DNA from 2 places in the Micromonospora sp. NPDC005172 genome. Region 1 is predicted to be linked to the other one. Evidence: riboswitches for the same ligand, from Rfam matches in the RefSeq annotation. Region 1 holds a riboswitch; the other holds the start of a gene.
The links. A riboswitch is a leader RNA that binds a small molecule or an ion and turns the genes downstream of it on or off. The one in region 1 is predicted to bind cyclic di-AMP.
Positions count from the first base shown of each region.

Region 2: linked by a shared signal. The riboswitch ahead of ABZV06_RS08020 (hypothetical protein) and the one ahead of ABZV06_RS05535 (transglycosylase family protein) in region 1 are both predicted to bind cyclic di-AMP.

Region 1 is NZ_JBEXIL010000005.1:128,834-135,971, forward strand. Features, by position in the region: gene ABZV06_RS05500 (FMN-binding glutamate synthase family protein) at 1-1,070, shown strand, start outside; gene ABZV06_RS05505 (N-acetyltransferase) at 1,144-1,677, shown strand; gene ABZV06_RS05510 (GNAT family N-acetyltransferase) at 1,674-2,252, shown strand; gene ABZV06_RS05515 (YafY family protein) at 2,147-3,121, opposite strand; gene ABZV06_RS05520 (VOC family protein) at 3,217-3,654, shown strand; gene dinB (DNA polymerase IV) at 3,712-4,899, shown strand; gene ABZV06_RS05530 (hypothetical protein) at 5,021-5,368, shown strand; gene ABZV06_RS05535 (transglycosylase family protein) at 5,443-6,120, opposite strand; cyclic di-AMP (ydaO/yuaA leader) riboswitch at 6,120-6,290, opposite strand; gene htpG (molecular chaperone HtpG) at 6,512-7,138, opposite strand, start outside.
Region 2 is NZ_JBEXIL010000008.1:118,797-121,727, forward strand. Features, by position in the region: gene ABZV06_RS08015 (hypothetical protein) at 1-100, opposite strand, end outside; gene ABZV06_RS08020 (hypothetical protein) at 191-1,210, opposite strand; cyclic di-AMP (ydaO/yuaA leader) riboswitch at 1,264-1,395, opposite strand; gene ABZV06_RS08025 (SGNH/GDSL hydrolase family protein) at 1,651-2,931, shown strand, end outside.

The sequences.
Region 1 (7,138 bases):
TCGCCGGGTGCCTTCAGAACACCGGCGAGGGCGGCCTGTCGCCGTACCACCGCAACGGCGGTGAGCTGGTCTTCCAACTCGGGACGGCGTACTTCGGCTGCCGCGACGAACACGGCCGGTTCAGCCTCGACCGGTTGAAGGAGCTGGTCGCCGAGGCCCCCGTACGCGCGTTGGAGATCAAGCTGAGCCAGGGCGCGAAGCCGAGCCTCGGTGGACTGCTGCCCGGGGTGAAGGTCTCCGCCGAGATCGCCGCCACCCGGGGCATCCCGGCCGGGCAGGACTGCGTGAGCCCGTCGCGGCACGCCGAGTTCTCCGACTGCGACAGTCTGCTGGACTGGGTGGAGCTGCTGGCCGCCGAGACGGGCCTGCCGGTCGGCATCAAGTCGGCGGTCGGCGACCTGAGCTTCTGGCAGGAACTGGCCGGCCTGATGCGGGACACGGGTCGGGGCGTCGACTTCGTGACTGTCGACGGCGGCGAGGGCGGCACCGGCGCCGCGCCGCTGATCTTCACCGACTCGGTGTCACTACCGTTCCAGCAGGGCTTCTCCCGGGTCTACAAGGTCTTCGCCGAGCACGACCTGCACGAACAGGTGGTGTTCGTCGGCAGCGGCAAGCTCGGTCTGCCGGACAACGCCATCGTCGCCTTCGCCCTCGGCTGCGACATGGTCAACGTGGGCCGGGAGGCGATGCTGTCGATCGGCTGCATCCAGGCGCAGAAGTGCCACACCGACACCTGCCCCACCGGGGTGGCGACACAGAACGCCTGGCTGGCCCGGGGCCTCGACCCGACGCTCAAGTCCGTCCGGGCAGCCAACTACCTGGCGACGTTGCGCCGGGACCTGACCAAGGTCGCCGAGGCCTGCGGCGTCGAACACCCCAGCCTCATCGACACGGATGCCGTGGAGATCCTGGACGGCCGCACCGGCTCCAGCCCACTGCACGAGGTGTACGGGTACCGGCCGGAGTGGGGGTTGCCCTCCCCCGCCGACCAGAAGGAGATCATCCGGCTGATGACCTTGGAGGCGCCCCGAGGCGGCAGCGCCCCGCCGTCGGCAACCGCCGTGGTTTGACGAACAGGCCGCACCACCCCTGGCTCGTCTGGTACACGTGGAGACCTGGGCGGGCCGCCCGTATCGTGGCGCGATGCTGATCAGACGTGAGACCCCCGCTGACGTCGACGCCATCCGGGCGGTGCACGCCGCCGCGTTCGCCAAGGCCGGCGACGATGGGAACGGCGACCGCGTACCGGTGGAGGCGACCCTGGTCGACGCGCTGCGCGCCGACGAGGGATGGCTGCCCGCGTACTCTCTGGTGGCTGTCGATTCGGACGGCCAGGTGGTGGGGCACGTGGTGGCCACGCGGGGCCGGGTGGGCGGTGAGCCGGTGGCGTTGGGCCTCGGCCCGCTCGGCGTGCTCCCCGACTGGCAGCGGCGCGGCGTCGGGAGCGCGCTGATGCACGCGGTGCTCGGCGCGGCCGATGCGCGGGACGAGCCTCTCGTGGTGCTGCTCGGGCATCCCGACTACTACCCGCGCTTCGGGTTCGGGCCTGCCGTCGACCTGGGCGTCACCCCGCCGCAGCCGTGGGGGCCGCAGTACTTCATGGCCCGTCCGATGACCGGGTGGCGCGACTCGATCCGGGGCGAGTTCCGCTACGCACGCCCGTTCGACGACCTGTGACCACACCGCGCCTCCGCCGCCGACGTGCCGCCGACCTCGACGGGTGCGTCGCGGCGCTCGCCGAGGTTCACCGGGTCGACCGTTACCCGGTGAACTGGCCCGCCGACCCGCACCGTTGGCTACGCGAGCCGCGCCCGGCGGACGCCTGGGTCGCCGTCGACGACGCGGCGGTTGTCGGGCACGTCGCGGTGCATCGGGTGCCCAACCGGGCGGACACGCCGTCGGCTCCACCGACGGCCGAGGTGGCGCGTCTCTTCGTGGTGCCGAGCGCCCGAGGGTTGGCGCTGGGCGGTGCGCTGCTGGACCGGGTTCGCCAGTGGGCGAGCGCGCGTGGGACCGACCTGGTGCTGGAGGTGACGTCTGACGACGCCGCGGCGGTGGCCCTCTACGAGCGCACCGGGTGGCGGTACACCGGGAGCAGCACCGCGCCGTGGACAGCACCGGACGGCAGCGCGGTGTCGCTGCGTCACTACACGCTGTCCTGTGACGCCGTGCCGGCCATCGCCGCGAGCCGACGGGCGAGCAGGGCTGCCGCGTCGCGCAACTCCGGCGGCTCCACCACCTCCACCTCGTAACTCAGACGGGCGAGGTGCGCGGCGAGCCAGTCCAGGCGCTCCCCGCCGACGATCAGCACGCACCACCCGTCGCGGTCTTCCTCGACCCGCCCCACCTGGGGCGGCACCAGCTTGCGCACCTGGTCGACCGTCGCACGCACGCGTGCCCGGGCGAGATAGCGGTACGACGCCTCGGTCACGGCCCGCTGCACGAAGGCGACCGGGTCCGGATGCTCGCGCGTCCGGAAACGCCAGGTCGTCGCGACAGCGGCAGCCATCCGGTCCAGGCGGAACGTCCGCCAGTCGTCGCGGTCCACGTCCCAGGCCATCAGGTACCAGCGGCGACCTGTCGTGACCATCCGGACCGGCTCGACCGTCCGCTCGTGTCGCCCACCGTTGCGTGTCTCGTAGGTGAAGCGCACCCGTACGGCATCGCGGCAGGCCCGGGCCAGCGTCACCAGCACCTCGGCGTCGACTTCGGCCACCGGACCCATGAGCGTCTCCGTGGAACCGTGCACCGCCCGTACCTCGGCGCGCAACCGTGCCGGCATGACCTGGTCGAGCTTCGTGAGGGCCCGAAGGGCCGCCTCGCCCGCGCCGGCGATCGTGCCGCCCGAGGCGAGGCGCAGCGAGACCGCCGTCGCGATCGCCTCCTCGTCGTCGAGGAGCAACGGTGGCAGGCGGGTGCCCGCACCGAGCTGGTAGCCACCACCGACGCCCGGCGCCGCATGCACGGGATAGCCCAGCGCGCGCAGTCGCTGCACGTCACGGCGTACGCAACGGTCGGTGACACCGAGTTCGGCGGCGAGGTCCCGAGCCGTCCAGGATGGCCGCTGCTGGAGCAGCGCCAGCAACCGCAACACCCGCTCGGTCGTCGCCTCGACGGTCACGCACCGATCGTTACACGAATTGCGGAACGCTTCTGTCCGCTATCCACGAGAGGCTGGACCCATGACCGACCAGGATCACGAGACAGGGAGCTGACATGGCCCGCGACATCCAGATCACCCTCGACTGCGCCGACCCTGCCGCGTTGGCGGCGTTCTGGGCCGAGGCACTCGGCTACCAGGTGCAGGACCCGCCCGGGAACTTCGAGTCCTGGGAGCAGGCGCTCGACGCGATGGGGGTGCCGCCGGAGCACCGCAACGACGCGTCGGCGGTGGTCGACCCCGAGGGTTCGCGACCACGGCTGTTCTTCCAACGGGTCCCCGAGCCCAAGCAGGTCAAGAATCGCGTACACATCGATGTGCGGGCCGCACCCGGACTGGAGGGTGACGAGCGGATGGCGGCCCTGGAGAAGGAGGCCGAGCGGCTCGCCGCGCACGGCGCCACCCGGCTCAGCCGCCACGAGCCCGCTCCCCCGCTGGGTGCCGGTCACCTCGTCATGGCCGACCCGGAGGGCAACGAGTTCTGTCTCGACTGACGCCACGTCCGCGCAGGTCACTGCCGCGACCACCGGATGCCGTGCGAACATGTGTACGTGTCGCCCGGTGCCAACATCCTGCACGCCGACCTGGACGCCTTCTACGCGTCGGTCGAGCAGCGCGACGATCCACGCCTGCGCGGCCGGCCGGTGATCGTCGGCGGGGGCGTGGTCCTCGCGGCCAGCTACGAGGCGAAGGCGCGGGGCGTCCGCAGCGCGATGGGCGGCCAGCAGGCACGCCGGCTGTGTCCGGACGCGATCGTGGTGCCGCCTCGGATGTCGGCGTACACGGCGGCGAGCCGCGCGGTCTTCGAGGTCTTCCGGCAGACCACTCCGCTGGTCGAGGGGATCTCCATCGACGAGGCGTTCCTGGACGTGGGCGGCCTGCGGCGGCTGGTCGGGTCACCGGCCGACATCGCGGCGCGGCTGCGCCGGGAGGTCCGTGAACGGGTCCACCTTCCGATCACGGTGGGTGTGGCCCGCACGAAGTTCCTGGCGAAGGTGGCCAGCGGGGTGGCGAAACCAGACGGCCTGCTGGTGGTCGCACCGGACGCCGAGGCGGCGTTCCTGCACCCCCTCCCGGTCGAACGGTTGTGGGGCGTCGGCCCGGTCACCTCCGCGAAGCTGCGGGAGCACCGGATCCGTACCGTCGGCGACGTGGCCCGGCTCGGTGAGGCCGCGCTGGTGTCGCTGCTCGGGTCCGGTGCCGGTCGGCACCTGCACGCGCTGGCGCACAACCGTGACCCACGCGCGGTGCAGGTCGGTCGCCGACGCGGCTCGATGGGTGCCCAACACGCGCTGAGTCGTACCCCGCACGCCCCGGCGGAACTGGACGCCATCCTCGCCGGTCTGGTCGACCGGGTCACCCGCCGGATGCGCGCGGCCGGGCGGTCCGGTCGCACCGTGGTGCTGCGGTTGCGCTTCGGCGACTACAGCCGGGCGACCCGCTCGCACACCATCGGCAAGGCGACCGCGGACACGACGCCGCTGCTCGCCGCGGCGCGCGCGTTGCTGCGGGCGGCCCGGTTCGAGATCGACGGTCGTGGTGTCACGCTGATCGGTGTGTCGGTGGGCAACCTGGACGACAGTCCGGTCCAGCCGGAGTTGCCGTTCCACCGCGACCCGGGCGCGGAGTTGGACGCAGCGGTCGACGCGGTCCGCGACCGGTTCGGCTCGACGGCGCTCACCCGTGCGGTCCTGCTCGGCCGGGAGCCGGGTGTCGAGATGCCGCTGCTGCCGGATTGACCGATCTGCGTGCGGTGTCCACGCGCCCAGTTGCGACAGGAGACACATCACAGCAGGTCGGCGGTTTAGCCGGCAGCCGACGGGTGACCCTTGTGGGGTACAGCCTGACGAGGGGGGGCACATGTCCGACGACACCAGCAACCGATCGAGCCGCCGCGCCGAACGCCCGCACGACGTGACCGACCCGCTGCTCTGGCAGCTCGCGGTCGACGTGCTCGAGGCCCACGAGCCCGACGACGAGGGGCACTGCCGCAATCTCCAGTGCGCCGGCCAGGCCTGGCCGTGCGCGGCCCGCACGAGCGCCGAGCAGTCGGTGCGGCTGGCCCGCAGCACCCCCGACTCGGCCGAGATGACCGTCGACGGTGACGCCGCCGGCACCGGCTGGGCGACCGCGCCGGCACCGCGCTGGGGCTGGAACGGCGAGGCGGCAGCGCGCCGCGAGCCGAGGAAGGCCGCCTCGGCGGCGTGACGCGTACCGCGCGGAGACCAGCAGACGAACGAACGCTCGGCCGGTGACCCGGCCGAGCGTTCGTCTGTCGAGCGTCAGAGAGCGAGTCGCTGGCCCGGGAGGATCAGCCCCGGGTCGGCGCCGACCAGCTGCCGGTTGCGCTCGTACAGGGCCTGCCAACCGCCGGCCTGGCGGTGCCGCTCGGCGATCTCCGACAGGGTGTCGCCCGGCTTGACCACGTACGTGTCGCCGCTGGCCGCCGGGGCGGTCCGCTCGTGATTACGGGTCGCCGGCTGGTCGCCCCGCGACGACCGCTCCTTGCCGGCGGTGGACTTCGACGAGCCGGTGGACGACTTCGTCGAGGGCTTCGCGGTGGACTTGGTCGACGTCGTGGCGGAGCCGCCCGACGAGCCGCCCTTGCGGCCGCAGGTCGGCCACGCGCCGATGCCCTGCCCGTCGAGCACCTTCTCGGCGATCGCGATCTGCTCCCCGCGGCTGGCCAGGTCGGCGCGGGCGGCGTACTTCGTGCCGCCGTAGCCGGCCCAGGTGCCCTGGGAGAACTGCAACCCGCCGTAGTAGCCGTTACCGGTGTTGATCTTCCAGTTGCCGCCGGACTCGCACTGGGCGACCGCGTCCCAGTTGACGCCGGCCTGGGCCGGAGCCGCCGGGCCGAAGAGGGCGACGGCGCCGGTGACCGCGCCGACGGCCAGGGTGCCGACGGCGACGCGGCGGGTGGTGACCCGTCGATGACGGGGTGTGTACGCAGACGTCATGGTTCGTTCCTCCACGCCGGCGAGGTGAGCTGTCGGGTTCGGGCCGAGGAGCCCGGCCGCACGGTGGCGGCTTCACCCCGAGGTGACATGCACCGAGGAACGTTGGGTCCCCCGCTCCTGCCCGGGTTCTGTTTCCGACGACCGGGGGCAGGATTTGGCGTTGCCGGTCGCGGCGTCCACGGTGGTGGACCCGACCGACGGTAGGCACGGTCGGTGACGGTCGCCCACCGCTTGTGAAGTTGTTCACCGGCCCACGCGGGGCGCTCCGGCCAGCGGTTGCGGACGACGTCCACCTGTGCACCGACCATGATGGACCGTTTCCGATCAGGGTCGACGTCCACCTGCCAACCGGCCGGCGGACCCCCGGATCGGGTCCGCCGGCCGGGGGTGATCAGAGAGTGCGCGCCAGCCGGTCCGCGAGCGTACGGGTGAAGCGTGCCGGATCGGCCAGCTCACCGCCCTCGGCGAGGACCGCCAGGCCGTACAGCAGCTCGGCGGTCTCGGTCAGCGCCTCCGAGGAGTCGCCCTGCTCGTGGGCCTTGCGCAGCCCGGCGACCAGCGGGTGACCAGGATTGATCTCCAGGATCCGCTTGGTCGTGGGGACCTCGTGCCCCATCGCCCGGTACATCTTCTCCAGCGTCGGCGTGAGGTCGTGCGCGTCGCCCACCACGCAGGCCGGCGAGGTGGTCAGCCGCGACGACAGCCGGACCTCCCGGACACTGTCGGCGAGGGTCGTGCCGAGCCACTGCACCAGCGCGCCGAACTCCTGCCGCTGCTGCTCGCGCTCGGCCTCGGCCTGCTGCTTCTCCTCGTCGGTGTCGAGGTCGACCTGGCCCTTGGCGATCGAGCGCAGCGGCCGGCCGTCGTACTCGCCGACCCGCTCGATCCACACCTCGTCGACCGGGTCGGTGAGCAGCAGCACCTCGTGACCCTTGGCCCGGAACGCCTCCAGGTGCGGGGAGTTCTCGATGGTGGCCCGGGACTCGCCGGTGGCGTACCAGATGTCGGTCTGGCCGTC
Region 2 (2,931 bases), on a different contig from region 1:
CGAGAGTGAGCAGCACCAGGTCGGTCCCCAGCCAGCCGAGGGACGTGACCAGGTGCAGGGTGAGCAGTGCCTTGCGGGTGGCGGGCGCGATTCTCGGCATACCGGAATGCTCCCGGCCCGGCCCGCGGTCGTCGTCCGACCGCCGACGACGTCCGGGGTACGCCCGCTGACGTACCCCGGACGGTCCCGGTCAGTACACCGACAGGTGTACGTGGTTGGTGTGGTCGCTGGAGGGGTCGCCACCCGCCCCGCTGTACGACTTCCAACCGCTGCTGGGCAGCCAGATCTGGCGGTACCAGATCACGTACAGCACCGCGAGCCGGTCGGCGTTGCGGATGAAGTACGCGGCCAGGTTGTTGCCGTACGTCTTGTCGGCACCGCTGGCGTCCCCGCCGAACCCGCCCTTCGCCGCGGCGAAGTCGCAGGCCCGGCCCTTGGGGTGCTCGCCGGAGCCGCCGGAGCGGTGACAGGAGACGTAGTGGGTGAAGCCGGCGGCCTTGGCCTGGTTGAGCGCGTGCAGGGTGCGGGGGGTGATGCAGCCGCTGGCCGGGGTGGGGTCGTCGATGCTGCACGACTCGGACGGCCAGGAGCCGTTGGAGTTGCGCGGGGCGGGCTGGGCGTTGGCGGTGGAGGTGCCGCGGTTGGAGCTGGTGTCGGCGGCGGTGGTGCGCGCCTTCGTGGTGGCGACGGTCAGGGCCCGCTCGGCCTGCTCCTTGCGCTTGGCCATCACCTCGACCTGCTTGCGCTGTTCACGGATCTCGCCGTCGAGGGCGACGCGGGTGCGGTTCGCCTCGTCCCTGATGGTGTGCAGGTCCCGCAGCACCCGGTCCTCGTTGGCGGCCACCACGTCCAGCGCGGCCGCCCGGTCCATGAAGCCCTCGGGAGTGTTGCTGTTCAGCAGGGCCGAGACGGTGCCGAGGCGGCCGGTCCGGTACGCGACGCCGGCGATCTCGCCGACCTTGCCGGTGCGGACGGTCATCTCGGCCTCGGTGGTCTTCAGCTTGACCGCGAGTTGCTGTTGCCGCTGGACTGAGGTGTCCAGGGCGCGCTTCGCGTCCAGGTAGCCCTTGCTGGCCGCATCGAGTTGGGCCCGCAGCGCGGGTGTGCCGCCCTCCTCGTCGCTGTCGGGCGCTGCGGCGGCCCGCAGGCCGCCGGGGGGAGCGGCGGTGGCGGCGCCCACCGGGAGCGCGATGCCGAGAGTGACCATCATGACGATCAGGGCCGCGAGTCGGGCGGCGGGTGGTCGTGCTGGTGCCACTACGCATGTCCTTCCGTCAGCCGCCGACCGGGTTAGCTGACGGGTTCGGGACGGAAGATCCCTACCGCTGACGCGGATGCACCCCAGGAACATGGTTCCCCGGTTCGCCCTGTCGGGCGATTAGGCGGCGGCCACCACCGGCGCCGGGAGGCGCCGCCGGGTGGAGGCCGGGACCGAGCTTACCGGTATCCCTGGGGCTGGTTGTAGTCAATGTGACGGAAGGTGTCTCCGCCGCCACCATCGGTCGATGGTCTGCCCTGAGGTCCCTCTCGCGGCTCATGGGTGCTGGAGCGTGCGTCCCGTTTCGGGGACCTCCTGTACTGCTCACGCTGCCGATAGGGTTTCTTTGTTTGGGCCGAGTGGCCAATCGACTTATCAGGATGGATCTAGTAGTGAAGCTTCGCAGATCGTTGGTTGTCTCGACGGTTGCCGTGCTCGTCGCGGCCGCCGTCATTCAGCCCGGTACGAGCGGCGCGGCGGCGTCCGCCACGACCACGGCAACAACCGCAACCGCAGCCGACGGGTGGACCGGTACCTGGTCGACGGCGTACGAGAACGCCGGTGGGGTCTTCCCGGCGCAGACCACGACCCGCCAGATCGTGCGCACGAGCATCGGTGGCACACAGGCCCGACTTCGGCTGTCCAACGTGTTCAACACCAAGGCGCTGACGCTGCAGGACTTCCACGTGGCGCGTCGGTCCTCCGGCTCGTCGATCGTTTTGTCCACCGACAAGGCGGTGACCTTCGGTGGGAAGTCGTCGGTGACCATCCCGGCCGGCGGCGAGGCGGTCAGCGACCCGGTGTCCTTCCAGGTGCTCGCCGAGTCCGACGTGGCGATCAGCTTCTACGCGCCCACCAGGGCCGAGAACGTCTCCAGCAAGCAGTTCGCCTTCTCCGACCAGTACATGGCCAACGGCAACGTCGTCGGCGCCCAGTCGCTGTCGGTGATCCAGCAGTTCTCCAGCTACTTCATCGTCTCCGACCTGGAGGTGATCAACAGTGCCGCGACGGGCGCGGTGGTCACCCTGGGCGCGTCGATCACCGAGGGGCACAGCTCGTCCTACAACACCAACCACCGGTACCCGAACCTGCTGGCGGCCCGCCTCAACGCGTCCGGCCGCACGGTGGGGGTGCTCAACGAGGGCATCGCGGGCAACCAGCTCCTGGGTGTCGGGACCGGGCCGAGCGCGCTGGACCGCTTCGACCGGGACGTTCTCGGCCGGTCCGGGGTACGGTCCGTGATCTTCGCGGACAACCCGATCAATGACCTGGCCAGCGGCCGGGAGCCGACCGGCACGCAACTGATCAACGGACTCCGGCAGCTCATCGCCAAGGCCCACGGCGCCGGCATCGCCTTCTACTGCGCCACCCTCACCCCGTTCAACGGGCACTGGGCCTGGTCCGCGTCCCACGAGACCGCACGCAGCGAATACAACACCTTCGTCCGTAGCTCGGGTTCCGGTTGCGACGCGTACGTCGACTTCGACGCCGCCACCCACGACCCGTCCGCACCGACGAAGTTCCGGTCGGACATGGACTCGGGCGACCACCTGCACCCCAACGACCTGGGTATGGAGGCGATGGCGAACGCCATCCCGCTCACCCTGTTCGGTGCCGGCGCACCGGTTCCGACGCCGCTCACCCTGGCCCAGGCGGTCAACAACGTGGCGGTC